Regions from separate parts of the Gottfriedia sp. ABJ_BB2_2 genome, predicted to be linked through region 2. Evidence: riboswitches for the same ligand, from Rfam matches in the RefSeq annotation. Region 2 holds a riboswitch; each other region holds the start of a gene.

Region 1 (10,621 bases), on a different contig from region 2:
CGATGAAGAGAATGGATACCTAGAAAACTTAGGTAGACCACGAATTGCTGAGGTACGTAAACTGGCAGAAATCGCTGAAGCAAATAGTGAGCGTGAAACTCGTATACATAAAGCACAAACTGATCAAGAGGCAAAAGAAGAAGAATACAAACGTCAAATTGCAATCGCAGAATCAAAAAAGGAAAAAGATATTAAGGATGCAGCCTTTATGGAAGAAACTGAACGTGCTCGTGCGAAATCAGAACAGTCATATGAACTTGAAAAAGCAAAATTAGCAAAAGAAGTAAAAGAAGAAGAATTATCACTAAAATTCCTAGAGCGTGAACGTGCTGTTAGGCTTGAAGAAGAGGAAAGTAAAGTACGTAAAACCAAAGCAGATGCTGAATACTATGAAACAACTCGTAAAGCAGAAGCTGAGGCTCGTAAAGCGGAAATTGACGGGGAAGCAAAAGCAAAGATTCGTAAGGCAGAAGGTTCTGCTGAGGCGGACGTTATTCGTGAAAGAGGTAAAGCCGAAGCGGAAGCACGTAAATTATTAGCTGAAGCGATGGAAAAACATGGTGAGGTCATTATCACAGAAAAATTAATCGAAATGCTGCCTGTCTTTGCGGAAAAAATTGCTCAACCACTTAACAATATTGAATCGGTTAAAATTATTGATTCAGGTAACGGACAGGGGATTCCATCTTTTGGAAAAAGTATTACAAAAACAATGGTTGAAATGCAAGAGCCATTAAAAGAAATGACAGGTATTGATGTTGCTGAATTGATCAAGTCATATGCATCAAGGACCAATGGATATGTAAATCAAAGCCCTGCTGTTTTACCTGAAAAAAGTTTAGAAAATAGCAAATCTGATGGTACGAATTCGATCGAATAGCTACAATTATAAGACTTTCGTTGAGTAGCCAATGGCTACTCTTTTTTTGAGGAACTCTTATTTGTGTTAAATTTGGTATGAAAAGATTCAAAATAAAAGAGAAATATAAGATAGGTTAAAAAATGGGGACAAAACATGGACGGAAAAGTGATGATAGAAAATTTCTCAACCCAATGGGCTTTAGAATATAAGAAAGAAGAAATGAAGATAAGAAGTGTTTTGGGGGAAACATTAATTCAAATGGAACATATTGGTAGTACTGCAATTGAAAACTTAGGTTCAAAACCCATTATAGATATAATGTGTGGAGTAAAAAATGTAAATGAAATAAGTGACTTTCTTAAATCGTTTGCTAATATCGGATATGAATTCGTTTGGCATGAGGATTTTCCGGAAAGACGTTTTTTTAGAAAAGGTGAATATAGAGCAGGTACACACCATCTTCATATCTATGAATTTGAGAGTGACTATTGGACAAATAATATATTATTTAGAGATTACTTGAGAAATCATTCAGATATACTAAACGAGTACTATCACTTAAAATTAAAATTAGCTGATAAATATCCATATGATAGAGTTTCATATACAAACGGAAAAAATGAATTTATTAGATCAATTATTAAAAAAGCTAGGGAAGAATTAAAAACATGAATCATATGTAACTAGTGATTATTCATGTAAAGATGCAATTTTTAACTATGAAGGAGAATAAGTATGAATGATAAAATAACAGAAATTGAATTTCAAGATATTATTCGTAGACGAAGTAATGGTGAAATCAACTTTCCGCAATTTCTAGAAGAATTAGCCAAAAGAGGCATAAATGAATATGAAATAGAAGTTACTTCTGGTCAAGCTACTTATAAAGGAGTTCATTCAGAATTTAAAACAGATTCCCAAGTAAATTTAGTTATTTCTAATCAATTTGATCGAAACAAAGTACTTGAGGCTATTGCAAATATCTCTCTTCCATTTTTAGAGTTTTTAAAAGAAATTGCTGATGCAGGAATTGTAAACTATCGTGTTTATATACCTGAGAGAAAGGTTACATATTTCGGTATAGGGGAAGAAGAAATTGATGAGAAACTTAATATATGAAATAACTATAAAGCATATAGCAAATCTGATCATAAAGAGGCTCGAAAACGCCAAGTTTGAGATTATTCTATTTTAATTAAAAAATAAGATTCAGACAAATGATTGTTCTTAGTGTAGCTATCATCTATCAATTATGAACGAGATTAGCATTAAAACTAATTTATTGACAATTTAATTAATTTAAACTATTATCACATTATTAATGAAAAAGTTGAATTTATATTTATCTTCTTATCCAGAGAGGTGGAGGGACTGGCCCTTTGAAGCCTCGGCAGCAGGTTCTTATGAATACTGTGCCAATTCCAACAAGCACACGCTTGAAAGATGAGAAGAGGGTTAAAAAAACTCTCTTCTTTGGAGGAGAGTTTTTTATTTTGAGTATAATTCCAACTTAGTAGATTGGCAAACTCGGTTATATTAAAATTAAGGGAGAGAGTCCAGATGAAATATGGTTTTTGGTTACCTATTTTTGGAGGCTGGTTACGCAATGTTGATGATGAAAATATGCCGCCAACCTATGAATATGCAAAAGAAGTTATTCAATCGGCTGAAAAATGGGGCTATTCAACTACTTTAATAGCAGAATTATATTTAAATGATATTAAGGGACCTGAGCATGATTCTCTTGAGGCTTGGTCTACAGCAGCAGCACTTGCTGCAGTTACGGAAAAAATTGAAATTATGACGGCAATTCGTCCTGGTTTTCATAATCCTGCTGTAGCAGCAAAAATGGCTGCTACTATAGATCAAATCAGTAACGGGCGATTCACGTTAAACGTTGTTTCTGCTTGGTGGGCAGAAGAAGCGCGTCAATACGGAGGTATTTTTACAGAACATGATGAGCGTTATGCTCGTACGGAAGAGTTTATTGATGTACTAAAAGGTTTATGGACAGAAGAAACTTTCAATTATTCTGGCCAATTTTACGACTTAAAGGACACGAAGCTTGCTCCGAAGCCGGTGCAAAGACCTAACCCAATTCTATATGCAGGTGGTGAAAGTGAAAAAGGCAAGCAAACTATTGCAGAAAAATGTGATGCTTACGTAATGCATGGTGGAACTGTTGAAGAGATTGAACGAAAAATAGCAGATATGAAAGCACGTCGTGAACAAACGGGCAATAAACCATTTAGTTCTTTTGGAATGGCAGCGTATGTTATTTGCCGAGATACTGAGGAAGAGGCACAGGCTGAGCTTGAAAAAATCACAAAAGTAAAGGATTCAAGCGGATATGCTGGTTTTAAAGACTTCACTACAAAATCACAATTAGAGCAACAAATTCAATTACAGGATTATTCGGTGTCTAACCGAGGCTTGCGTCCAAATTTAGTAGGAACACCAGAACAAATTGCAGATCGAATTTTACAATACGAAGAAACTGGATTAGACTTATTATTATTACAATTTTCTCCTCAACTCGAGGAAATGGAACGATTTTCAAAACAAGTTATGCCATTAGTTGAACAAAAACGTAGTTTCATAAAGAGCTAGAAAGGGGTCGTACAAATGAGCAAGGTATATGTAATTCATGAAAATAGTGAGTGGACAGTCCATTTAACAAAAAGATTGGAGGAACTGGGTGTTCCTTATGAAGAATGGCATTTAGACGGAGGAACTTTAGATTTATCGACAGAACCACCAGAAGGTATCTTTTATAGCAGAATGAGTGCTTCATCTCACACTCGTGATCATCGTTTTGCAGCCGAATTTACTGCTCAAGTCTTAGCCTGGCTTGAAGCACACGGACGTACGGTGTTAAATGGAACGAATGCACTAAAATTAGAAGTAAGTAAGGTTTTACAATACTTAGAATTAAACAAGTATGGTGTTAAGACCCCAAAAACAATTGCAGCGGTTGGAAAAGAAAATATTTTGAAGGCAGCTGAAAGTTTTTCAGGACAGTCATTTATTACGAAGCATAATCGTGCAGGTAAAGGGTTAGGTGTTCAATTATTTCACAGTATTGAAGCATTAAAAACTTACGTAGAAGGACCTTCTTTCGAAGAGCCAGTCGATGGTATTACCCTTATTCAAGAATACATATTGTCTCCCGAAAGCTATATAACTCGCTGTGAGTTTGTCGGAGGTAACTTTGTTTATGCTGTGAAGGTTGATACTTCGGAAGGTTTTGAACTGTGTCCAGCAGACGTTTGCCAAATCGGCGATTTATACTGTCCTGTTGGCGAAGAAGTAGAAGAGAAGCCGAAGTTCGAAATCATTAATGGCTTTGAGGATGAAATTTTAAATAAATATAAAGAAGTTCTAGCTAATAATCAAATTCAAGTTGCTGGTATCGAATTCATCAGAAATGCTGAAGGTACGATATTTACTTACGATATCAATACAAACACGAACTATAATTCTGATGCTGAAGCAAAAGCTGGAAAATATGGAATGCTTGAATTAGCTTCATTTTTAAAGACAACTTTAGAAGAAAACTATACTACAACAAAGGCTTAATTTTGAAGTAGTTACGAAAACATAATATAATCTATTTAATAAAGGAATTTCACTTAGAAATTCCTTTTTTGATACACATTTATTGCAACTGTTAAATGATTTTTCTTTAAAAGATAAGGAACAGGAAAATACTTACATTTTTTGAAATCAACTCGAAATGTTAGAAAGAGTACAGGGACTTAGCTATGTAATGCTTTGCCATAAAATCTAGATTTCTCCAAATAAATAGTAAGATAATTAGGAGGACAACAATGAGTGAATCTTATGTTTTTCATCTATTACATAAAAAATATAATAAATTGTTTGATTTGATAAAGAAGTGTCCAGAAAATAAGAGAGATGTTGTACCTGAAGGCTTTAATAATAGTATTCACTGGCAACTTGGGCATATTCTTTATACTACTGAAAACCATTTACTTAAACTTTCTGATCATAATAAGTTTCTACCAGAAAGCTACCAAACATTTTTTGCGTATGGTACGAAACCTCTTGAATGGAATGTTGAACCGCCTACATGGAATTTATTAATTGAACAGTTAAAAGAACTGCTAGAACATATTCATGTAGTTTTGAATGGTAAACTTGATACTCAAGTGAAAAAGAATTTTCTTGAAGCAAATACAATTGAAGATTTGCTCATTTATAATGTATCGCATGTATCTGAACATCTAGGCGTCATCATTAGCATGATAAAAGTACTAAATAAGCTTCATAAAGATTGAATTATGTTTACGAATACTTATTTTTATTTTAAGAAATACATTAATATATCGTACTCACATTCTTAAGTTTGAATTGGGGCGGATTAGAACTGAGTGTTTTTAAATTAAAATTCAACAAATAAAAAGCAAGAGTTATGAACTCTTGCTTTTTATGAATGACTAGTATTTAGACTCTCTGCCATCATCAAATCATACTGGTAAGCAGCTTTAGCCAATTCATATCTGACTTTTTTACTTGCTTCAACATAGTCTGATTCCTTCACAAGACCAGATAAAGAAAATCGGTTACCCCTGAAATCCACATTTAACTCGGTAATCTGATTGAATCTAAAACTCTCCAAAGGATTGCCATTTTCATCCAGTAACAAGTATTCACTATATTTCTCATTACAAGTTTGTGCAACTTCCTCCATGACCTTAAAGGCATCATCTGGATTTTGCTTATAATTGAGAACAAGACTTTCGTTCACACGACGCATACCACGATTCCCATTCTGTAGCTCTGTGATATTACTATATGAGACAGTATATAGGTAACCATCATACTGACGGATTTTCAAATAACGCATACTGATTTCCTCAATTTTCCCCTGACGATTTCCGTTGATGACTACATAATCACCAAGATGGATTTGTCGCTCAAGCAAATAAGTTAACCCCATAATATAATCACGGATGATATGCTGTAGAATTAGAGCCAGGGCTCCTGCCACCACGACAGAACCAGTGATAAATTTTCCAAGTTTGACGAAATTACTTATCACATAAAGGATGAAGATAACCCATCCTAATACCTTTGTGACCTCTCTAGCGAAATGCATGATTGTCTCTTCACGCTTTTCATCCAATATACTAGTTTTATCAAAGAAAAGCTTGATCGATTTTCGGATTAAATATACTGTGAATAGTATCAGAAGTGCCACAGTCAAAATTTTTACAGGCAACTGATCGAACAGTTCTAAGGACATATTATCAACTCCTACTTTTTTCAATATACCATAGAAATATAGTAATGGAGTAGGACCTTTCTTTCCCTACAACCAAAATAATAGCTTTACTATATTTTGATGCATTTTAAAACATCAAGAAACTTCATAAAGTGAACATATTTTGGCTTTTGTAAAGATGGGGGAGGTATTTTAAAGTAGCAATTAATAATTTCTAACACTTGTATCTTATTAAACATGATTTCATATTAAATAGTATTAATAAATTATAAAGAAAGGGGGTGTAGGACATCTTAATAAGACTTTTCCATAAATCTAACAGGTCCACTAAAATTACTCTCTTGACAGTGTCTATACTAGTATTAATTGGTGGGATTGTTAAACTTGTTCTTTAATCAAAAACAGACATTTAGATTTTGCTTTTTATTAAATTAAATTTATGTTTTAATGCTAATGAACTAACACATTTATTAGTTCATTAGCATTTTTCATGAAACTTCTTAATTCTCTGGAATAATCGTAATAGCAATTGTTCGAATAGGGCCATCTTTTTCTTTACTCGTGGCGTTGTAGTATTTAGTCATTAATTCATTTAATTCGTTTTGAAACTGTAAAAAGTGTTCTTCATTAATCTTTAACTCTACTACTGAAAACGTAGCACGATCCTCTTGGCTGTTTTGATCCTCTAATTTGTTTAGATAATTTTGGTATTGAGACATAAGTAACAATTGATAAGAAGATACATAGTTTAATTTTTCTTCAATAGATGCTTCTTTCCATTCCTCTTGATCTAGTTTTGCTTCATCTTCATTTAAAACGTAATATTTTTCCGAAACAGATTTGACCTTTTTTTCTTTAATAACGCGAATGATATCAGAATCCATTAATATTTGTATGTGCCTATAAAGAGTTGCTTGAGGTACATCTTTAATGATTTTAATCATCTCTAATGGTGTTAGTCCATTTTCTTTATTTCTCATTAACGCTTGGCAGATTTTCATTCTAACTGGATGCATTATAATTTCGGTTTTATTGCTCATATTATCACCTTATTTACTGATTAATTTTAATTCTCATTATAAAGAATGAGAACAGTAGTTGCAACATAACAGTAGATATATTATCATTATCAATAATGAGAATGAAATATATTCATAGGGGGGAAGATAAAATGAAGCTACACTACGGCTTTGATGATCTAAAAGACTTTGATTTTATGGCTTATTTACCGATTATATTTCCAGTTATCGTAATATCTGCTCTATTAATTTTAATTGCTTTAATTGATTTGTACCGACATAGAAAAACGAGAGAGAATGTCGTCTTTTGGACGTTTGTTGTTATATTTGCAAACACATTTGGACCTATTCTGTACTTTGTAATGGGGAGAAAGGATAGTGAGAGGTAGTGAAATTGGAAATCAAAAATGTATCAAAAACATTTAAAGAGAAGGTTGCAGTCAATAAATTCTCGATGGAAATACAAACAGGAGAATGTATTGGATTAATAGGACCGAATGGAGCAGGGAAGTCGACATTAATAAAAGTGATTTCAGATATTATCAACGCTGACTCTGGTGAGGTATTACTGAATGGTAAAAAAATATCACAAATGAAAAGGGAAATAGGTTACTTACCACAGTATCCTAATTTTTATCATTGGATGACAGCTAAAGAGACCCTTACATTTATGGGGCAACTTTCTGGAGTAACAAAAAATGAATTAGCGAACACTATACCAAAAATTTTGATGAAAGTAGGACTTACAGGTGAAGAACATACAAAAGTTGGCACTTTTTCCGGTGGAATGAAACAACGACTTGGTATTGCTCAGGCACTCTTGCATAAACCTTCATTTATCGTCATGGATGAACCAGTATCAGCACTAGATCCGATCGGGCGAAGGGAAGTGCTAAACCTGATTAAAGAAATAAAAAAGGAAACAACGATTATATTATCTACTCATATATTGGGCGATGCGGAAGAAATATGTGAGCGATTTGTTGTCATTAAAGATGGGAGTAAAATTGAAGACACGACGATTACAGATCTATTAAATCGTAATAGTGAAAATAAATTAAATTTGGAAATTACTGCAAAAGATCAAAAGTGGATTGATATTCTAAAAAAATTACCATATGTGAGGGATGTAGAGGTCATTGGGAATAAAGTCAAAATAAAAGTTGATGAAATTTCAAAAAATAAAAATATGTTACTGAAAAGTGCGATCGAGCATGAAGTAGACCTCTTAAAATTTGATATAAATAAGGATACTTTAGAAGAGATTTTCCTAAAGTTGGTGGTGTAGAAATGAATAACTTTATTGTATTAACTAAAAAAGAATTTGCTCAAATGATACTTGAATATAAAGTTATGTGGTTACCCCTTGTCTTTATTTTTTTAGGGTTAACCCAGCCAATCGTAACTTATTTTTTGCCAACAATTCTAGAATCATTAGGTGGTAGCCAGGGAATAACAATTGACCCGAGTATGACTAATCAAAATGGAAGTGAAGTTCTTGCTAGTACCTTAGGCTCTCAATTTGATCAGCTAGGGATTATAATTATCGTAATCTCAATGATGGGAATTATTCAATCAGACAAAGCCAATGGCATGTTAGCCTTTATCCTAACAAGACCTGTTTCAATAGTTTCATATATAGGTGGAAAAATAGTATCAAATTGGTTCTTAGCTACCTTAAGTGTGTCTATTGGTTACATTGTTTCTTATTATTATGTAAATTATCTTTTTACGGATGTTCCATTTTCACAAATGATGACTGGACTCTTCTTTTACCTAGTATGGGTTCTTTATATTGTAACTTTTACTACCATGATCAGTACTGTTTTTCAGAGCCAGGGTGTAATTGCATTAATTTCAATTGTTTACCTCATTACTTGTCGAATTATCGTCGGATTGAATCCAGTAATTGATTTTGTAAATCCAGCTAGTATGAGCAAACATGCTGTCGAATTGCTAATAATAGGAAGGGTAAATTCAGACGGAATAATCAATATATTACTAAGTATTGTTTGTATATTGATGACACTTGTGGTTACTTATTATTGGATTGTTAATAAAAAATTTAATCACGAATAAGCTTCTATCTAGAAAAAGATACCATTTCTGTACTATTAACTAAATGAAAAAGGCATTGGATTAAGATATACCAATGTCTTTTTTAGATTTCTAATATAATAGTCTATCAGTATATAGTAATACTAGTCAGTCTATTTTTGGTTTATCCAGCAGAATAATTTAAGACGGAATGTTATAATTTATTAAACACAAAAGAACAAATTGAAATGATTTCTGACTTAAAAAACTTGCATTAACTGATTCAAATTGAAATATCACATGAGGTAGAAGAACAATAATTAAGAGATGGGGGTGTTCGTTATTCATCAAAATGATTTGAAAGTAGTAGTAGGGGCGGGGGAATTTAACAATAATCCAGGTTGGATTCAAACTCAGGAAGATGAACTTAACTTATTAGATGAATCAACTTGGGAAAAAAGGTTTGAGCATAACTCAATTTCAGCAATTTTGGCTGAGCATGTATGGGAGCATCTTACTTTTGACGAAGGGGTTGAAGCAGCCAAAATTTGTTATAAATATTTGAAAACATCTGGTCATATTCGATGTGCTGTCCCTGATGCATTTTTCCAAGATGAGACCTATCAAAATATAGTGAAAGTAGGCGGACCTGGACCAAGTGACCATCCAGCTGCTAGTCATAAAATTTTTTATAACTATAAAACATTAACTCAAATGTTTGAAAATGCTGGATTTGAAGTTGTATTACTTGAATATTGTGATGAAATCGGAAAATTTTATGAAAGTGAGTGGGATGCAAATGATGGTGTTATTTACCGTTCAAAAAAGTATGATTCTAGAAATCAAGGAGATCAACTTGGTTTTCCTTCTCTCATTGTTGATGCGATTAAACGATAGTAAACAACATAAGACTAGTAAACTACCTAACTTAATCTCCATCACCGTCGCCATCACCATCATCATTTTCACCATTTTCAACACGGTTGTCCTTACTACCATCAAAAATATCATTTATTCGATCTATTAGATTTTTCTTTTGATCTTCATTTTCGATTAAATGATGTCCATTTAAGAAACTCTCAATGGTATAAATTTTAACTGCTTGTTTTTTGTATTTTGAAAACCTAGTTTGACTTATCACAATGATCAAAAGTAAAATGAATATTAATATTGATAATTCAACTATGTTCAAAGCTGTTCACATCCTTTACTTGTCCTTTTTTTAGAATATGAAATGTCTAAATTTTAAATGACATTTTCTTTGTAAAGCTAATCATTTCTTTATACTAAAAATGGAATTATGTATAATTAATTTACACTTTGTAAGGGAGAAGATTATATGAATAACCTGATAATAGGTGGTATTGCAATCTTGTTGAGCATTTTTTTATTAGGCTTGACAGTTATTCCTTCAACAATAGATTCGTTAAATGGAACAGTAAGTGGAAATGATTA
Region 2 (10,621 bases):
GTGAAGTTGACTGGGTCATTGAGGTAGTAGTTGAAAATTTAGCGATAAAAAAACAAGTATTAGCAAAAGTTGATGCAGTTCGTAAGCCTGGATCAATCATAAGCTCTAACACATCAGGAATTTCAATTGAAGCAATGTCTGAAGATTGTTCTGAAGACTTTAAAAAACATTTCTTAGGCACACACTTTTTTAATCCACCTAGATACTTAAAATTATTAGAAGTAATTCCTACACAACATACATCTCATGAAGTACTGTCATTTATGAAAAAATTTGGTGAAGATGTTTTAGGTAAAGGGGTTGTACTTGCGAAGGATACACCTAACTTTATCGGGAACAGAATCGGAACTTACGGGTTACTTGTAACAGTTCGTGAGATGCTTAAAGGTGGATATAGCGTTGGTGAAGTAGATTCAATTACTGGTCCGATGATTGGCCGTCCATCTAGTGCTACTTTCCGTACGTTAGATGTAGTTGGATTAGATACATTTATCCATGTTGCAAATAATGTTTATGACTTAGTAGAAGGCGAAGAAAAAGAAGTATTCAAGGTTCCAGAGTTTATGAAGGAAATGGCAGATCGTAAATGGTTAGGAAGTAAGAGCGGTCAAGGATTCTTCTTAAAACAAGGTAAGGAAATTTTAGAACTAGATCCAGCTACTTTTGAATATGGTGCAAGAAAAAAATTAACGACTGTTTCTACTGAAACTGTTAAACAAGTAAAAGGTTTATCAAATAAGTTGAAAGCGCTTGTATACGCTGATGATAGAGCTGGAAACTTCCTATGGAGTATTATTAGTCCAGTATTAGCGTACTCTGCTCAATTAACTGGTGAGATTTCAGATAATATTGTAGGAATTGACCAAGCAATGAAATGGGGATTTGGATGGGATTTAGGTCCTTTTGAGATTTGGGATGCAATTGGTGTTTCTAAGTCAGTTGTCCGCATGGAAAGCGAAGGGATTTCTGTTCCTAGTTGGGTGAAGGATCTGTTAGATAATGGTAATGATAGCTTCTACAAACAAGATAATGGTGTTGTTAGTTTCTATCATAATGGGGAATATGTTCAATTAGAGCGAAATGAAAAAGAAATTAAACTTAGCGCTTTAAAAGAACAAGGTCGTATCATTAAGAAAAATTCTGGTGCAAGTTTAATTGACCTTGGAGATGGTGTTGCTTGTTTAGAGTTCCATACAAAGAGTAACGCAATCGGTATGGATATTACACAAATGATTAACTTCGCAGTTGAGGAAGTATCTAAAAATTACAAAGGGTTAGTCATTGGAAATCAAGCTAAGAACTTCTGTGTTGGAGCAAATTTAGCAATGATTCTAATGGAAGCTCAAGATGATAACTACTTTGAAATTGAAATGGTTGTTAAAGGCTTCCAAAACGCAATGATGAAAATCAAATACTCTGATAAACCAGTAGTAGTAGCTCCATATGGAATGACACTTGGTGGAGGTTCAGAGATTTGTTTACCGGCATCTAGTATTGTTGCATCTTCCGAGACTTATATGGGATTAGTTGAAGTTGGCGTAGGATTAATTCCTGGCGGTGGCGGTAGTAAAGAGCTTTATATGAAACAATTAAAACAATTCCCAGAAGGTGTACAGTTTGACTTGCAAACTTTAGCAAACCGAGTGTTTGAAACAGTGGCGATGGCTAAAGTGTCTACATCTGCACAAGAAGCTTTTGAAAACGGATTCTTAAATCACAATGATCGTAAAGTGTTTAATGCGGATCATTTAATTTATGAAGCAAAACAACGAGTTCTAGAATTATATGAAGCTGGCTATAGTGCGCCAATACGTGAGAAAGTTCCTGTTGTTGGTGAAACAGGCTATGCAACATTATTATTAGGTGCTCAAGCAATGTATCAATCTGGATATATTAGTGAGCATGATTTAACAATTGCAAAAAAATTAGCTTATGTGATTGCTGGTGGTAAAGTTCCATTCGGTACAAAAGTTGATGAGCAATATTTATTAGACATTGAACGAGAAGCATTCTTAAGCTTAATCACTGAAATGAAGTCACAAGCTCGTATGCAGCACATGCTTGTAAAAGGAAAACCGTTACGTAACTAATCGGAGATGGAGGGAAGAACATGAGAGAAGCTGTCATTGTAGCAGGTGCAAGAACACCTGTAGGCAAATCGAAAAAAGGTTCACTTGCAACAGTTCGACCAGATGATTTAGGAGCATTAGTAGTAAAAGAAACACTAAAACGTGCTGGTAATTATGATGGTCCAATTGATGATTTAATTTTTGGATGTGCAATGCCTGAAGCTGAACAAGGCTTAAATATGGCACGAAATATTGGAGCACTTGCTGGATTACCAAATACAGTACCAGCTATCACAATCAATCGTTATTGTTCGTCAGGTTTACAAAGTATAGCGTATGCTGCAGAGCGAATTATGTTAGGTCACTCAGAAGCAGCGATAGCTGGTGGTGCTGAATCGATGAGTTTAGTACCAATGTCAGGACATGTCATTCGTCCAAATAGTAGATTAGTAGAAAACGCACCTGAATATTATATGGGCATGGGACATACTGCTGAGCAAGTAGCTAATCGCTATGGGATTTCTCGTGAAGACCAAGATGCATTTGCGGTTCGAAGCCATCAAAAAGCAGCTGCAGCAATTCGTGAAGGTCGCTTTGTGGATGAAATTGTTCCAGTTGATGTAGCGCTACGTTCGATTAACTCTAACAACAAATTAGAAGAGAAAAGGTTTACTTTTTCTCAAGATGAGGGTGTACGTGAAGGTACAACTTCTGAGATTTTAGCAAAATTACGTCCAGCATTTAATGTAAGAGGATCAGTGACTGCTGGTAACTCTTCACAAACAAGTGATGGCGCTGCTGCTGTATTAGTAATGGATCGTGAAAAAGCTGAAGCAGAAGGATTAAGTCCACTGTTAAAATTCCGTTCATTTGCAGTTGCAGGTGTAGCACCAGAAGTGATGGGAATTGGTCCAGTTGAAGCAATTCCAAAAGCTCTTAAACTAGCAGGGTTAAGTTTATCTGATATCGGATTATTTGAGCTAAACGAAGCATTTGCTTCACAGTCAATTCAAGTAATGCGTCATTTAGGTTTAGATGAAAATAAAGTAAACGTAAACGGTGGTGCAATTGCATTAGGACATCCGCTTGGTTGTACTGGTGCAAAATTAACACTATCTCTATTACATGAAATGAAGCGTCGTGGAGAGCAGTTCGGTGTAGTAACAATGTGTATCGGTGGCGGAATGGGTGCTGCTGGAGTATTTGAATTAATTTAATAAAAACATTGGAAAACAAAATAAATGACAAGAAAACAGGAGGAAGTAATGATGGAAAAAACAATCGGTAGTGTCATTAAAGGCGGAAGCTTTTTAACAGAAGAAATCACTTTTGATAAAATTTTTACTCCAGAGGATTATACTGATGAGCACAAATTAATTGCGAAGACAACTGAAGAGTTTGTTGTAAATGAAGTTTTACCAGAATTAGAGTATTTAGAGAAGCATGAATTCGAGCGTTCTGTACGTTTATTAAAGCAAGCTGGTGAGCTAGGCTTACTTGCTGCTGATATTCCAGAAGAATATGGTGGCATTGCATTAGATAAAATTAGTTCTTCATTAATTTCAGAGAAGTTTTCTTTAGCTGGTGGTTTTGCAATTACTCATGGAGCGCATGTTGGAATTGGATCACTTCCAATCGTTTTATTCGGTAACGAAGATCAAAAGAAACGTTATTTACCTGATTTAGCTACTGGTGAAAAATTAGCTGCATACGCGTTAACAGAACCAGGTTCAGGTTCTGACGCATTAGGAGCGAAAACAACAGCGAAATTAAATGCTGAAGGTACTCATTATATCTTAAACGGTGAAAAACAATGGATCACTAACTCTGCATTTGCAGATGTATTCGTTGTATATGCAAAAATTGATGGTGAGCATTTCTCTACATTTATCGTTGAAAGAAACTATTCTGGCGTTTCAACTAGCCCAGAGGAAAAGAAAATGGGTATTAAATCATCTTCTACTCGTACTTTAATTTTAGAAGATGTTGCAGTACCAGTAGAAAATCTTTTAGGTGAAGTAGGAAAAGGTCATGTCATTGCATTTAACATTTTAAATATTGGTCGTTACAAATTAGCTGTAGGTACTGTTGGATCTTCTAAACGTGCATTAGAATTATCTGCAACTTATGCAAACCAACGTCAACAGTTTAAAACACCAATCGCTAAATTTAGCTTAATTCAAGAAAAATTAGCGAATATGGCTACGAAAATTTATGCAAATGAAAGTTCAGTATATCGTACAGTTGGTTTATTTGAAGACCGTTTCAGTCAATTAACTGAGGAACAAGCAAAAGATCCTAAAGCAGTAGCTGCTGCTGTTTCTGAATATGCAATTGAGTGTTCATTAAATAAATTCTTCGGTTCAGAAGTTTTAGACTATGTAGCTGACGAAGGTGTTCAAATTCATGGTGGTTATGGTTTCATGGCAGAATATGAAATTGAGCGCATTTATCGTGATTCTCGTATTAACCGTATCTTTGAAGGTACAAATGAAATTAACCGATTAATCGTACCAGGTACATTCTTACGTAAAGCAATGAAAGGTGAATTACCTTTACTTCAACAAGCTCAAGCAATTCAAGAAGAGCTTATGATGTTTATGCCTTCAGAAGTAGGCGATGCGCCACTTGAACAAGAAAAGCATTTACTACGTAATGCGAAAAAAATCGGAATCATGATTGCAGGATTAGCTGCTCAAAAATTCGGTAAAGCATTAGAAAGAGAGCAAGAAATCTTAGTAAACATTGCTGATATTGCAAGCAATATTTATGCAATGGAATCTGCAATTCTTCGTACAGAAAAAGCAATCAACAAAGTAGGCGTAGAAAAATCGAACCAAAAACTACTTTACACTCAAGTATTCTGTCAAGAAGCGTTCAATGAGATTGAGGCTCATGCAAAAGAAACTTTAGTTGCTGTTGAGTCAGGAGATTCTTTACGAATGATGACTTCTGCACTTCGTAAATTTACTCGACACACGCCAATTAACGTAATTGCTAAAAAGCGTGAAATCGCTGCTGGTGTATTAGCTGCTGAGCGTTACACAGTTTAAGACTAGAAAAACTGCCTTTCATAGAGATTGGCAGTTTTTTTATGAATTGCTATTTTTGATCCAATCATTATACTATTACATGGTAAAAATAGGATAATTTAACTTCAGATATGACATACTAATATAGGTTATTTCTAAATTCTATTAAATTGTCATCATTAATGGTTGAGTAAACCTACCTTGGAAATACGAATGATAGTTAAGATATAAAAAAAATACCGTAATAAATTTAAAAATAACCGAACGTTTAACTAGTTAATATTGTCGAATGTTGTTATAATATTTATAAATGACAATTTATAACAGAATTTTCTAACCGAACTATTTTAACTCACTTATTTACTGTGATAAAATAGAAAATGGGAGGAGTTGCTAATATGAGTATCATTTTTTATACATATCCAAAGTGTGGAACTTGTCGAAAAGCTGCTTCTTGGCTTAAAGAACATAATGTAACTGTGGAAGCAGTTGATATTACGTTAAATCCGCCTTCAAAGGAACTACTTGCTGATGTTTTAAAAGCGAGTGGGATTCCTATTAATAAACTATTTAATACAAGTGGTGTAAAATACCGAGAACTTGGCTTGAAGGATGTTATTCCAACTAAAACTGAAGAAGAGCTTCTAGAACTTTTAAGTTCAGATGGCAAACTGATCAAAAGACCGCTTCTTTTTAACGGAGATAAAGCGACAGTTGGTTTTAACGAAGAAGTATTTGAAAAAGTTTGGTTATAAAATAACATAAATTATGGTAATTAATCGAGGAGGATTCACAATGTCAATTCCAAAAGAATTACGTTATTCAGAAGAACATGAGTGGGTAAGAGTTGAAGGTAATAAGTACTATATCGGTATTACTCATTTTGCACAATCAGAGCTTGGAGATATCGTTTTTGTTGAGTTACCAGAAGTAGGCGATGATATTACAGTAAACGAGCCATTTGGTAGCGTTGAGTCTGTAAAAACAGTTTCTGAACTTTATGCTCCTATTAGTGGGAAAGTTGTTGAAGTAAACTCAGACCTAGATGATAATCCAGAATTCGTAAACGAATCACCATACGAAAAAGCTTGGATGGTAGTTGTTGAGGCTTCTAACACTTCAGAATATGAAGAGTTAATGTCTGCTGAAAAATATGAAGAAATGATTAATCAAGATTAATTATCTTTAAGAGCGTCCAATTATGGGCGCTTTTCTTAATTTATGTGTATACTGATAAATACAAAATACTTTTTTATGTTATTTTTTGTCTTGTTTTTGGGGTAGTTAATATTCCTTTCATGAAAAAAAGGAAACAACAAACGAAAATAGAATATACTATATAAATGAATTAAGCTTTAGAGTCCTTTACATTAGGTGATGCCCAGTGAATATTGAAGAACAAAGAAAAGTAATCATTGTCGAAGGTACTACTGATAAAAGAAAAATACAGTCTATAATAAAAGAACCTGTAGATATCATTTGTACAAATGGAACTGTAGGGACAACTAAATTAGATGAACTAGCGGAAATGTTAGATTTTAGAGAAATCTATGTGCTAGTTGATGCTGATGAGGCTGGAGAAAAACTGCGAAGATTATTAAAAAGAGAATTTCCTCAAGCGGAGCATTTGTATATTGACAGAAGTTATCGTGAAGTTGCAACAGCCCCAAGCCAACATTTAGCAAGTGTATTATTAGGAGCAGACATTTCTGTTTTTACAGACTATTTAAGAACAATATAAAGAGGAATATTGATATGCACCAGTGGACAAAGAATGAATTAATGCAACGTATAGAATCAAAAGAAACAACAATTTTATATATATATACCGCTATGTGTGGTACTTGCCAAGTAGCATCAAAAATGTTAGAAATCACAAATGAAATACTGCCTAACTTACCATTATCCAAGCAAAATATTAATGATCTAACACAAGAAGCTCAGCACTGGAAAATTGAAAGTGTACCTTGTTTACTTATCTTCGACAAAGGAGAAATCAAGCAAAAGATATACGCTTTCCAATCTGTTCCGTACTTACATGACTTATTAAAAAAATATAATCTATATATTAAACGATGAATATTGAGAGGGTTGAGAAGACCTCTTGGTAATAAAAAGTGACAACTAATTTACAAGTTATTAGTTGTCATTTTTTTGTTTTTAAGTTTTTTTTACTGATAGAATGTTGCTTTTAAATTTGAATTAAAACTGACAAAAGGTTATTACAACGGAAGGTGCGAGACTCCTGTGGGAAATGTGGGAAAGCTGAGACCCCACAGGCGAAGCCGAGGAGGCTCAGCTCACACCCCACGGAAAGGGAGCAACCTGGAGTTGTAATAACCTTACGCATTCTTAAAGTTTCTGAATGTACCCAACTTCTGACATATTTCTTGGGAAATAAGGTGAAAGTTGTAGAATAAAATGCATTTACCCATGGTAATTGTCGAGCGAAAAATAAAGAACATAACACCTATCTATGAGAAAATAGTTTTAAAGAATTCGGAAGAGGTGTATACGATATGGAAATTAAGGAGTGGGTTGGACAAGCTAGAAATTTATTTGTAAAAAAAGAATATTTACAAATTATTTTACCGATAGAAGATCGAATTATCGAATTAAATTGTCTTAATGAGAAGTCATATATCAAATTCAGCAAAAAAGCTCCATTTATTGAAATATTAGATCGGGCTATTCCACAGTTAAGAATAAATTTAACAAAAGATGGTTGGAAATCGTTAAATTTAGGAAGAGAACGTTTAGGTCTTTTATTAAAATTAAATGACGCTTCTTATGAGGGGAATTATCGATTATTATTACTCATTGAAACAATCTTTCAATATACGAGTGTGGAGAATGAGAAAAAACTTTTAGAAAATTGTTGACAACTTATGTCTAAGTTTGTAGAATGAAAATTACATTAAACAACCGAATATTTGATACGTTAACTCTTATCGAGAGAGGTGGAGGGACTGAGCCCTGTGAAACCCAGCAACCGTCAATGCTAGTCATTGAAATGGTGCTAATTCCTGCAAAGCAATTGCTTTGAGAGATGAGAGAAAGGCTTACTTTTTATGTTAAACCTTTCTGCTCATGCGAGTAGAAAGGTTTTTTTGTTTTTAAAGACTAAAAAAGTAAGTTCTTACAAAAAATTGAAAAGAGAGTTGTTAGAATGTTTGAGAGGAGAAATCATGAATGATTCAAATAAATAATGTAAGTAAGATATATAGGAGCAAAAAGGGCACTGTTACCGCGGTAAAGGATGTTTCATTAACAATTGAAGCAGGAGAAATCTTTGGCATGATCGGATATAGCGGTGCTGGGAAAAGTACGTTATTACGAATGCTAAACGGACTTGAAATTCCAACAGATGGTGAAGTAATCGTCAATGGGAAATCAATTACAAAGTGTTCATCAGCAGAGCTTAGAAAATCAAGACAGAAAATCGGGATGATATTCCAGCACTTTAACTTATTATGGTCTAGAACAGTTTTAGACAATATACTTTTCCCACTTGAAATTGCAAAGGTTTCAAAAAAGGAACGCGTTGAACGTGCGAAGGAATTAATTAAGCTTGTGGGCCTTGAAGGAAGAGAAAATGCATACCCTTCGGAACTAAGTGGAGGTCAAAAGCAGCGTGTTGGGATTGCAAGAGCATTAGCAAATAATCCAGATGTTTTATTATGTGATGAAGCTACTTCTGCTTTAGATCCTGAAACAACTGACTCAATACTTTCACTATTAACAAGTATTAATAAGCAACTAGGAATTACAATCGTTATGATTACACATGAAATGCATGTTATTCAAAAGGTTTGTCAGCGAGTAGCAGTAATGGAAAATGGAAGAGTCGTTGAAGAAGGACATGTAGTAGATGTGTTCACTCATCCACAACAAGAAATTACAAAGAAATTCGTAAAACAGATTAGAGGAACAGACGAAGAATTTAATCATCAAGTAATTATAGAAAGCAATGGGAATGATAAAACTTACAGGCTTACATTTAAAAATGGACAGGCTAATCAACCCCATATATCTGAAGTAGTAAAGCACTTTGATATTGAAATCAATATTTTGCAAGGAAAAATTGTTCAAACGGCTGAAGGGTCTTACGGAACACTGACTATTCAACTTGTAGGAGATTTAAATAACATCAAAGAGGCAATTTCTTACTTAGAATCAAAGCAAGTTGAAGTGGAGGTAGCGTAACATGACACAACTTTTTCCGAATGTAGATTGGGAAACAATGATCTTAGCAACACAAGAAACTTTATTTATGACAGTAATCGCAGCATTAGCTACTTTTATTTTAGGCTTAATTATCGGGTTGCTATTATTTTTAACAAGTAAAGACCAGCTTTTAGAAAACAAAGTAATCAACATGATTTTAGCTGGATTTGTAAATATATTCAGATCAATACCGTTTATTATTTTAATCATTTTATTAATTCCGTTTACAATATTTATCCTTGATTCAATGCTTGGTGCGAAAGCTGCATTACCTGCTCTTATTGTCGGAGCTGCACCATTTTATGCAAGAATGGTTGAAATTGGTTTACGTGAAATTGATAAAGGTGTAATCGAAGCAGCAAGAGCAATGGGAGCAAGTACTTTCACAATTATATTAAAAGTCCTTATTCCAGAAGCATTGCCTGCTATTATCTCAGGCTTAACTGTTACAACAATTGCAATCGTTGGTTATACAGCAATGGCAGGGGTTGTAGGTGGCGGAGGACTTGGTAACTTAGCATTTATGGAAGGTTACCAAAGGTCAAATAATGAAGTAACGTTAGTGGCAACAGTCATCATCTTAATCATTGTATTTATACTTCAATTTATTGGAGATTTAATAACAACAAAAATAGATAAAAGAGCTTAATTCAAATTTAGGGAGGAAAAAGAACATGAATTTCAAAAAGATTACAGGTTTATTAGGAGCAGGCGTATTAGCTTTATCATTAGCTGCATGTGGTAATGGAGAAAACGAAGCTGGTGGAAAAGGAAATAAAGAATTAGTAGTAGGTGCATCAAACGTACCTCACGCAGTAATCTTAGAAGAAGCAAAGCCTTTACTGAAAAAAGAAGGAATTGATTTAAAAATCGTAAAATTCCAAGACTATGTGTTACCGAATAAAGCTTTAGAATCTAAAGAATTAGATGCTAACTATTTCCAACACATTCCTTACTTAGAATCACAAATGAAAGAAAATGGATATAAATTTGAAAATGCTGGTGGTATTCATATCGAGCCAATCGGTGTTTACTCTCAAAAATATAAAAGCTTAGACGATCTACCAAAAGGTGGAACAATTATCATGAGTAGTTCAGTTGCGGATCATGGTCGTATGTTAAGCCTATTACAACAAGAAGGTTTAATTAAAATTGCAGATGGTGTAGATCCAACTGTTGCAACAATTAAAGATATTGCTGAAAACCCTAAAAACTTAAAATTCAGAGCTGACGTTGAAGCTGGATTACTTCCACAAGTTTATAAAAATAAACAAGGTGATGCTGTTTTAATCA
Region 3 (10,621 bases), on a different contig from region 2:
GTAACTGAGAAAAATCCAACATAGTCCATTTTTTCTCCGACAGGGTTTAAGAAGTCACTTATACAAAGACCTGGCTCCTTACTTTGTCGAGGAAATTGAAAACGTTCAATAGGTTTTGAAGTAATAGAATCATAAATAACCACGTCATTTCCTTCGCTTTGTGCAGGGAAGAATTGATAGATTACTTGACAGTCAAAATATTCGTTTCCATCTCTTAATAATTCTTGAACTAATTCATATAATTCCTGACCTCTTTCTTGTTTATCCCATTTACCTTTCACACCTAAATGGTGCCCAATCAACATTTGATAGTTTATAAATGGCGCAACTTGTGATACAGGAATATTTTTAATGACAGTCTTCTTTAATGATGACGGAACCAAACAATCAGACGGTTGAATGTTTGATCTAGTTGTATTTATTTCTAATTGAGGTAATTCATTCAATTGATTATCATTTTTTATTACCTTTTTATTTTCTATTAAACTTTGACGCTCAATTGGATTGACGATTTTATTTGCCAAATCTAAACCTGTCATCGCATCATTAGAATAAACAACTAAACCATCATAGATTGGTTGAATACGATTATCTGTAAACTTTCTTGTTAGTGCTGCTCCACCTACTAAAATAGGTGTATCAATACCTGCATTTTTCAAATCTCCCGCTGTAATCACCATTTGTTGGGCTGATTTGACTAATAAACCTGATAAGCCAATAATATCTGGTTCATTTTTACGAATTTGGGTAATTAAATCATCTGGTCGAATATTGATTCCTAAGTTGATTACCTCAAATCCATTGTTCGTCAAGATAATATCAACTAAATTTTTACCAATATCATGAACATCACCTTTAACAGTAGCCAAAATCACTTTACCTTTACGTGAACTCTCAGAAACTTCCATAAATTGTTCCAAAAATGTTACGGAAGCCTTCATGACTTCAGCGCTTTGTAATACTTCAGCAACGATTAGTTCATTATTGTTAAATAATCGTCCAACCTCGTCCATACCTGTCATTAATGGTCCATTAATGATATTTAATGGTGTATCACCGCGATCAATACAAAGTTGCAAATCATCAATTAAGCCTTGCTTCGAACCTTCTACAATGCATGCTGCCAGTCTTTCCTCAACTGGTAAAAGTTCCTTCGGTTTTTCTTCCTTTTTTACAGAATGACGAAAATGCTCTACAAATCGATCTAATGTTTCTTGAGATGTATTAAATAGTAGTTCTTCTGCTAATTCACGTTCGACTTGGGGTATTGATGCAAATCTTTCTAGTTTTTCAGTATTTACAATTGCATAATCTAAACCAGCTTTCGTTGAATGGTATAGAAAGACTGCATTTAATACTTCACGCCCACTGTTTGGAAGACCGAATGAAATATTACTTAATCCTAGAATCGTTAAACACTCAGGTAGTGCTTCTTTTATCAAACGTATGCCTTCAATCGTCGCTTTTGCAGAACCAATGTATTGAACGTCTCCAGTTCCTACTGGAAATACAAGTGGATCAAAAATGATATCTGAAGGTCGAATATGATATTTTTCAGTTAATAATTGATAACTACGTTTAGCGATTTCTAATTTACGTTCCGCAGTTACTGCCATTCCATCTTCATCAATCGTTCCGACGACTACCGCAGCACCATACTTATGAATTAATGGACAAATTTTTTCAAATCGTTCTTCAGCATCCTCTAGATTAATAGAGTTAATAATTGCTTTACCTTGGATATAAGTTAATGCGAGTTCAATTACTTTTTCATCAGTTGAGTCAATCATAATTGGAACTTTTATTTTATTAACCAATTGTTTTAGGAAATTTTCCATGTCAGCTAATTCTTCACGGTCAGGATCAGCCATACAGACATCAATAACATGTGCACCTTTTTTAACTTGTGCTCTGGCGATTTCAGCAGCTTCCTCATATTTCCCATCAGCGATTAAATTTTTAAATTTTCTAGAACCTATAACATTCGTTCTCTCACCAACAAATAGTGGTCTCATACTATCATCATAAATTAGTGATTCTAATCCACTAACCGCATGATCTGTTCGCTTTTTTAATTGACGCGGTTTGATTCCTGAAATAGCTTCTTTCATTGCTTTAATATGATCTGGTGTTGTGCCACAACAACCACCTAGTATATTGACCCAACCTTGTTCGGCAAAATCACGTACTTTGTATGCTAATGACTCTGGTGACTCATGATAATGTCCATCCTCATCTGGTAATCCTGCATTAGGATAACAAGATACATATGTTTCAGAAAGCTCAGATAATGATCTTACATGGTCTCGCATAAATTCAGGACCAGTCGCACAGTTTAATCCAATTGAAATTGGTGAAATGTGCTCAATCGCTAAATAAAATGCATCAATAGTTTGGCCAGCAAGTGTAGTACCCATAGGTTCGATTGTTCCTGAAATCATTACCGGAATTGTTTTGTTTAATTCTTTAAAAGCATTACTAATCCCGATACAAGCAGCTTTAACATTTCTCATATCCTGACATGTTTCAACTAAAAGTAAGTCAACTCCACCATTTAATAGTCCAATTGCTTGACGAAAATAAGCAGTAATTAAGTCATCAAACGTTACACCACCAGTGACACTAATTGCTTTTGTAGTTGGGCCCATTGCACCAGCTACAAACACATTTTTTCCAGAAGAATGTACAGCAGCTTTCGCAATTTGTGCAGCTTTTTCATTTAATTCGATATCTAAATGCTGCAAATTGTAATCAGATAAAACGATATTTGTTGCACCAAATGTGTTTGTTTCGATAATATCTGAACCAGCTAGTATATATTCTTCATGGATTTCTTGAATGACATCTGGACGAGTGACAACTAAATATTCATTACATCCTTCTAGTTCTTCACCTCCAAAATCATCAGCTTGTAGGTTTCGTTGTTGAATCATCGTTCCCATAGCTCCATCTAGGAGTAGAATACGTTCGTTTAATGCTGCCTCTAATGCTTTCATAATTGAATCTCCTCTTTTTTACGAGTTTTAGTGTATTGGATTAGTTCTTCAGTAATTTCATATTTTAAGAATGGAGTAATCAAGTAGATTCCATTAAATTTATCAATTGCATAATCTACAAGTTCTTTTGCAATTTTTTTGCCTTCTTCAATTGCTAATAAAGGATCATTGATGTCAATTCGATTTCTAACCTCATCAGTTAATGTAATACCTGGTACCTCATAATGAATAAAATCAGCGTTCTTTTTACTAATTAGTGGCATAATCCCAATAAATATTGGCTGATTGATATGTCTAGTGGATTCATATAAACGATCGATTGTTTCTAAATCATAGACAGGTTGTGTTAAAAAGTAATCTGCCCCCGCTTCAACCTTTTTCTCTAGTCTTTTAATGGCAGCATCCATTTTCCTAACATTTGGATTAAATGCAGCGGCTACTGAAAATCTAGTACCGTTTCCTAAACTTTTACCGGAATACAGTCTACCTTCATTCATTTCTTTGATCATGCGAATGAGTTCAAATGATGCAACATCATATACCGATGTAGCACCAGGGAAGTCTCCTACTCTTGCAGGGTCGCCTGTAATTGCTAAAACTTCATTTAAACCTAAAGTCGATAAACCCATTAAATGTGATTGAAGGCCAATCATATTTCGATCACGACAAGTTAAATGGGTTAGGACAGGTATATTTAATCGTTGTAACATGGACGCAATTGCTACATTAGATATCCTTGGTGAAGCTAATGGATTATCTGCTAATGTAATCGCATCTGCTCCTGCGTTATTTAAAGCCTTAGCCCCTTCAAAAAAACGTCTGGTTTGTAAAGTTTTTGGTGGGTCCAGTTCCGCGATTATCGTTGTTCTCTGTTTTGCTTTCTCAGCTAGTGTTTCATTTTTTTGTTCAGGCTGCTTTGGTATTTTTATTGTAATTGTTCGATTGTTGATTTCTTTTTGTGTGACAGGCTTTAAATTATCTATTTTATTGCGAAGTGCGGCAATGTGTGCGGGTGTTGTACCACAACAACCACCAATCAAACGAACGCCTTGTTCAATAAATGGTTTTGCCATATCTTCAAAATATTCTGGATTCGATTTATATACGTACTTACCTTCTTCATACAAAGGAAGACCTGAGTTTGGAAATGCTGACAAAAATCCTTTTTTCGGTAAAGCAACCGTATTTAACGATTCAATCATGTGTAGTGGTCCTAAATGACAATTAATTCCTACTACATCTGCTCCTAAATCAACTAATTTAGGGAGAATTTTTTCTATATATTGACCGCTTTGCATCACACCGATTTCTTGTAATGTTACTTGGGCAATGATTGGGATGTCTGTACGTTCTCTTAATAAGGAAACAGCATCATATAATTCATGTTCATCATAAAAAGTCTCTAGCATGATGCCATCTACGCCTTCTTCTAGTAAGGCAGAGGCTTGCTCTAACAACATGATTTCTCTTTCTAACGGAGTCGCAAAAGTTGAACCGATATATTTCATTCCACCAATACCACCAAGTATTAGTGCTCTTCCTTTAGAAGCTTCTCTAGCATTTCTGACAGCCATTTGATTGATTTGTTTAACTAGTTTTTCCAATCCATGTTGTCTTAGTTTTCCAGCATTTGCACCATAAGAATTTGTTTGAATGACCTCTGCACCAGCGTTAATATATTGTTCATGAATATGAATAATTCGATCTCGTTCAGTAATATTTAATTCTTCAAAACAGCTATGTAACCCCCCAGAATATAACAGAGTACCCATAGCTCCATCACCTAATACAATTCCATTATTTAATTTTTCCAACAAGCCCAAGCGATCACTTCCCTTACAAAAATAAAAACGCCATTCTTTCTAAAATGAAAGAATGACGTTATCTACAATCCACGCCTTATCTCTCATGTTAAAAACATGCTGGATTTAGCACTTTTTAGCTAAAGCTAAAGTTGCCGGGTTTCAAAGGGCCAGTCCCTCCACCACTCTCGATAAGGAATATTCAGTTATTTTTTAATATGACTAGTTTACTATAATTAACCAATTAAAGAAACATATTTTATGAAAATTTGAAAAATGGACATAATTTACTATTTTATGATAACACTAGTTTACATAATAATATTATTTGTTATGATAATGAGCCAATGCAAGTAAAGGATAAATATATTGATAACTATGGTAATGAATATAAAAACCACCTGGTAGACCTAGACCCGTAGGATATGCTAATTCTTTTTGTGTTTTTTGTTTTTGTGCCAATAAATATTGAATCCCTCTTTTTATCACTTCATCATCTTTATCTAGAATCGTTAATAAAGCGTCAACTGCCCATGCCGTTTGACTAGGGGTACTGTACTTTAGTGGTACATAACATTTTTTTACAGCCGAATAACCAGACTCTCCCCATCCTCCATCTTGATTTTGCACACTGATTAGCCATTTTGCAGCCTTTTGAATTGCTTCATGATTCTTTGGGATTCCGATTGATCTAAGACCAGTTATAGCCGCCCATGTTCCATAAATATAACAAATTCCCCATCTACCATACCAGCTACCATTTGTTTCTTGGTGCTCTAAAATCCACTCTATCGCTTTTTCAACCTGTTCATCTTCTTGCTTAATTGTAGTGTAGTTTCCAATAAACTCTAAAACGCGGCCAGTCAAATCAGCTGTAGAAGGATCAATGATAGCATCCTTGGCATTTTCAATTGGTAAATACGTTAACCATTTATTTGTGACGTTTTTTTCAAACGCGCCCCATCCACCATCATGATTTTGCAAGCCTAATAAAAACTGAATACCTTTTTGCCATTTTTCAAGTTGGGTTGGGTCTGACATAGCACTTCTTGTTAGCGCTCTTAACGCTGCACTTGTATCATCATTATCTGGTATAAATGAATTATCTTCCGAAAATCCCCATCCTCCAGGATTGATTTTTTTAGCATGTATTGACCAATCCCCTCTTAGTACTTGCTGTTTTTTATTTAAATATTCAACTGATTTTTTGATTAAAACATCTGTTGAGGGAACGCCTGCTTCTTGTAATGCATAGGAAAGTAACGCCGTATCCCAAACCTGTGAAGGTGAATTTTGAATATGGATTCCATCTTCGGTTTCAAATGAATATGAGATTAAACCACTTAATGCTTGTTGAATTTCTTTTGAGCTAGTTTCATAGCCAAGCGCCAATAAGGCGTAAATCATATAAAATGTAGAACTAGCGTAGCTATAAAATGTACCATTTGTTTCGATTCTGTCTAATATAAATTTTTCGGCTTTTTCATATCCTTTATTTTGAAAATATAGCGGATACGAAGCAAGCTTCTTACCCTCTTCTACTAAAAAATGAAAAAATGAATCTCTCTCATCATCAAACCACTCTATCTCTTCATTCGAATGTAAATGATTTAGATGAATTGTCTTATCAGATTTGGCTATAAATCGTTTATTAATACATAGAATCATTGGGATTAAATGAACTCGGGCATAACTACTTAGTTCAAATAAACTGAGAGGAAAATTGTTTGGGAGTAGAAAATAACTCATCGGAAAATGAAAGAATATTGGATATGGAATGAATCCATGTATCGCTAGTATCATTTTTGTCATAAAATGTACTTTTCCAATACCGCCATTGGTTTGAATAAAGGTTTCTGCTTTCTTCATACTTGGATGGTCTTTTTCATATGTTTTAGATACTAATAATGCAATATAAGCTTGAACGGTGGCAGATAGATTTCCATTTTTTTCATCTTCATATAATTTCCATGAGCCATTTTCTTCTTGTAACTTGATTAAGCGTTTTGCAATTTTTTCACATAACTCTTTTTCTTTATCTAATAAAGTTAAATCATTTAAAAGAATTAACATAAAGCAATCTGTTATGATTGAACCTTCAAAACAATATTCCCAAGATCCATCTGCTTTCTGATGTTCTCTTATTATATTAATGCGCTCATTTAGGTTTTGTAAGACTTCTTTCTCGAGGTCCAACTGTTTCACCTCAATCATAAAAAGATTTAAGTATGATATTTATCCATTCTACTCTTCTTTTCACTAGATTCTCCTTCAATGTCAACCAATCTCTTATTCTTTACTTTAATTTCAGAAATCAAGCTCAAAATAAACACAAATAGACTGAAAGGGAACACAATGATTTTATAGCCAAACAATGTAAAAGAAGGAAGAATATCTAAAAAATAACCTAAAGAAAATAAAACAATGACTAGTAATATATTAACTCCTATTACAGTGAGTAAAGCTTTAAATGCTGAGTTTAAGCTTATTGAATACTTCAAAATGATCACACTCCATTACAAATCTATGTTGATCATATGAGAATCATGAATGCAAAAACCATTTTCGTTAGGAATATGTGAACGTTTGTGAGACTATATAAAAAAACTCGTAAACAATTTGTATTGTTTACGAGCTCTTTTTATCGATTCAATTTAACTTTTTCAACTAGAAAATTTAATATGACATGGGCAGCAATTCTACTTGTCATATCACGGAAATCAATCGTTGGATCTAATTCTACAATATCCATCCCACATACTTTTGGATGAGATGCAACATAACAAATACCATCGATCAAAGTTTGACTATCCATTCCACCAGGGCCAATTGCTGGACAGCCTGGTGCAAATGCTTGATCAAGCACATCCATATCAAGACTAATATAAATAGCATCAACTTCTTCTGCTAAACGATTTACACTATCCTGAATAATTTTTTGAATACCTAAATCACGCACATCACGCATTGTATATATTGTGACACCATGATTAATACCAAACTCAGTATAAGGTGCACTATTGGAAAAATTACGCAAACCAATTTGAATTAAATGCTCACCATTTAATATACCTTCATCTATTAAACTACGGAATGGCGTTCCATTTGACCTGCCACCATCATTTATATTTCTTAGATCGTGATGTGCATCAAATTGAATGACCCCAATTTTCCCTCTAGCTTCTGCGAATGCAGAGATGCTTGGAAAGCTAATCCCATGATCCCCACCTAAAATTATCGGAATCGTATCTTTAAATTGGTTCAATAGCTCAGCAATCGTTGATTTAATACGATTTCTCGATTCTTCAAAATCAGTGACATGCATCGTGATATCACCAAAATCCGTAACGCGTAACGTTTTCAAGTCTATTCCATCTTCAATATGATACGTACTATAGCTACTTAGCATTTTTCGAATGGTTGAAGGTGCAAAGCTAGCTCCTGAATGACTAATAGAAGTTTTCGATAATGGAACCCCTATGATTGAAAAATTAGAAGCATCTTTTCCATCCCAAGCAGTAACTATTTCATTTGCTTTTGTAACAGATGAATCAATGAAAACTGCATCTCCTGCTTTTTTAAGATGTGATAGAGACATCATATACACCTCTATTTACAACTAACTTTCCATTCTTAAAGACTGATTCAACATGATTTACACCAAAATGATATGGTACATACGTGTAATTAGGCGCATTCCAAATAACAACGTCAGCCATACGTCCAACTTTAAGTTTACCGGCTTGTTCGCCGCGATTAATTGCATAGGAAGAATTAATCGTGACAGCATTCCAAATTTCTTCAGGTGTCATTTTTAACTTTAGCATAGCAATTGTCATGATCAATTGTAAATTCTCTGTCGGACAGCTACCAGGGTTAAAATCAGTAGCCAATGAAACAGCGGCATTTTGATCAATCATTTCTCTTGCCGGTGCAAATTCAGGTTTATTTAAATAGAAGGTTGTACCCGGTAAAATAACAGCAATTGTGTTACTATCACCTAGCATTTCTACCCCTTTAGATGATGCGCCACATAAATGATCAGCTGAAGTCGCCCCAATTTCTGTTGCCATTTCTGTTCCACCAAGTGGGTCTATTTCATCTGCATGAATTTTAACTAAGAATCCTTTTTCTTTTGCCTTTAAAAGAAATTCTCTTGATTGTTCAACAGAAAATACACCAGTTTCTGCGAAGATATCAACAAACTCTGCAAGTTCTTCTTCTTTAATTTGGTCTAAAAGTGACAGCATTTTTTCTAAAAATGCTTCTTCATTACCTTTATAATCCTTTGGTACTGCATGTGCACCTAAAAATGTAGAAACGATATCAATAACATGCTCAGATTGTAACTCTTTTGCAACTTTTAATTGTTTACATTCTGTTTCCTCATCAAGACCATAACCACTTTTAGCTTCAACTGTAGTAACTCCGTATGAAAGCATACGATTTAAATGTTGAATTGTTTTTTGTTTTAGTTCTTCATGAGATGCCAATTTTGTTTGACTAACAGTAGAGTGAATACCTCCACCCATTTCTAATATTTCTAAATATGATGCACCTTGTAATTTCAAGCTTACTTCATGCTCACGTGATCCTCCAAAGACCACGTGAGTATGAGGATCAACTAATCCAGGCGTAACTAATTTACCTTGGCAATCAATTACTTCATTTGCTTCGATTTTACTTTCATTCATTTGGCCAACATAAATAATTTGACCATCTTTCCATGCAATTTCAGCGTTTTCTATTACTGGTAATACGTTCATCTCTTTGCCACGTACTGGACCGTCACCGTGATCCATGGTCACAAGTTGACCAATATTTGTTAATAATATATCTGCTTTCATCATTTACACCTACTTCATCATTGGGATATTTACGCCTTTTTCTTTCGCCGTTTCAACTGCTAAATCATAACCAGCATCTACGTGACGAACAACACCCATACCAGGATCCGATGTTAATACTCTTTCAATACGTTTTGCAGCTGCATCTGTTCCATCAGCAACAATTACCATACCAGCATGTAAAGAGTAACCCATTCCTACACCACCACCGTGATGTACACTTACCCAGCTTGCTCCATTTACTCCATTAATCAGCGCATTCAGAATTGGCCAGTCAGCTACTGCATCACTGCCATCTTTCATACTTTCTGTTTCACGGTTAGGAGATGCAACTGATCCACAATCAAGGTGATCGCGTCCAATTACGATAGGCGCTTTTAATTCCCCATTTTTAACCATTTCATTAATGATTTTTCCAAATTTAGCGCGTTCACCGTATCCTAACCAACAAATACGTGATGGTAAACCTTGGAATGCAACCTTTTCACGAGCCATACGAATCCAGTTACATAAGTGTTCGTTATCTGCAAACTCTCGAAGAATTACTTCATCTGTTTTGTAAATATCTTCTGGATCTCCAGAAAGAGCTACCCAACGGAAAGGTCCTTTTCCTTCACAGAATAATGGACGAATAAATGCAGGTACAAACCCAGGGAAATCAAATGCATTTTTAACACCTTCATCAAATGCTACCTGACGGATATTATTTCCGTAATCAAATGTAATTGCTCCACGTTGCTGCATTGCTAACATTGCTTCAACATGTACAGCCATACTATGTTTCGCTTGTTTGATCATTTCATCTGGATTTTCCTTACGAAGTGTTTTTGCTTCTTCCAACGACATTCCAATTGGCAAATATCCATTTAATGGATCATGAGCTGAAGTTTGGTCTGTAATTAAATCTGGTACAAAGTTACGTGCTACTAATTCAGGTAAAATTTCTGCTGCATTACCAACTAAACCGATTGCAAGT

Evidence for each region. A riboswitch is a leader RNA that binds a small molecule or an ion and turns the genes downstream of it on or off. The one in region 2 is predicted to bind S-adenosylmethionine.
Region 1: another riboswitch for S-adenosylmethionine. It lies ahead of ACX6U0_RS01455 (LLM class flavin-dependent oxidoreductase); the one in region 2 lies ahead of ACX6U0_RS17220 (methionine ABC transporter ATP-binding protein).
Region 3: another riboswitch for S-adenosylmethionine. It lies ahead of ACX6U0_RS02265 (bifunctional homocysteine S-methyltransferase/methylenetetrahydrofolate reductase); the one in region 2 lies ahead of ACX6U0_RS17220 (methionine ABC transporter ATP-binding protein).

What each region holds. Positions count from the first base shown of each region.
Region 1 is NZ_JBVFKR010000001.1:256,380-267,000, reverse strand. It holds gene ACX6U0_RS01470 (flotillin family protein) at 1-880, shown strand, start outside; gene ACX6U0_RS01465 (GrpB family protein) at 1,016-1,534, shown strand; gene ACX6U0_RS01460 (DUF1398 family protein) at 1,598-1,981, shown strand; SAM riboswitch class I at 2,210-2,312, shown strand; gene ACX6U0_RS01455 (LLM class flavin-dependent oxidoreductase) at 2,423-3,472, shown strand; gene ACX6U0_RS01450 (ATP-grasp domain-containing protein) at 3,488-4,441, shown strand; gene ACX6U0_RS01445 (DinB family protein) at 4,693-5,163, shown strand; gene ACX6U0_RS01440 (mechanosensitive ion channel family protein) at 5,313-6,131, opposite strand; gene ACX6U0_RS01435 (helix-turn-helix domain-containing protein) at 6,611-7,150, opposite strand; gene ACX6U0_RS01430 (PLD nuclease N-terminal domain-containing protein) at 7,282-7,518, shown strand; gene ACX6U0_RS01425 (ABC transporter ATP-binding protein) at 7,518-8,417, shown strand; gene ACX6U0_RS01420 (ABC transporter permease) at 8,420-9,208, shown strand; gene ACX6U0_RS01415 (class I SAM-dependent methyltransferase) at 9,500-10,063, shown strand; gene ACX6U0_RS01410 (hypothetical protein) at 10,095-10,358, opposite strand; gene ACX6U0_RS01405 (hypothetical protein) at 10,506-10,621, shown strand, end outside.
Region 2 is NZ_JBVFKR010000009.1:67,444-78,064, forward strand. It holds gene ACX6U0_RS17180 (3-hydroxyacyl-CoA dehydrogenase/enoyl-CoA hydratase family protein) at 1-2,090, shown strand, start outside; gene ACX6U0_RS17185 (acetyl-CoA C-acetyltransferase) at 2,111-3,286, shown strand; gene ACX6U0_RS17190 (acyl-CoA dehydrogenase family protein) at 3,338-5,122, shown strand; gene ACX6U0_RS17195 (arsenate reductase family protein) at 5,500-5,856, shown strand; gene gcvH (glycine cleavage system protein GcvH) at 5,897-6,280, shown strand; gene ACX6U0_RS17205 (toprim domain-containing protein) at 6,492-6,842, shown strand; gene ACX6U0_RS17210 (thioredoxin family protein) at 6,857-7,180, shown strand; gene ACX6U0_RS17215 (hypothetical protein) at 7,621-7,983, shown strand; SAM riboswitch class I at 8,047-8,157, shown strand; gene ACX6U0_RS17220 (methionine ABC transporter ATP-binding protein) at 8,294-9,307, shown strand; gene ACX6U0_RS17225 (methionine ABC transporter permease) at 9,309-9,977, shown strand; gene ACX6U0_RS17230 (MetQ/NlpA family ABC transporter substrate-binding protein) at 10,003-10,621, shown strand, end outside.
Region 3 is NZ_JBVFKR010000001.1:414,318-424,938, forward strand. It holds gene metH (methionine synthase) at 1-2,996, opposite strand, end outside; gene ACX6U0_RS02265 (bifunctional homocysteine S-methyltransferase/methylenetetrahydrofolate reductase) at 2,993-4,819, opposite strand; SAM riboswitch class I at 4,893-4,996, opposite strand; gene shc (squalene--hopene cyclase) at 5,123-6,994, opposite strand; gene ACX6U0_RS02275 (hypothetical protein) at 7,021-7,299, opposite strand; gene hutG (formimidoylglutamase) at 7,440-8,399, opposite strand; gene hutI (imidazolonepropionase) at 8,377-9,645, opposite strand; gene hutU (urocanate hydratase) at 9,655-10,621, opposite strand, start outside.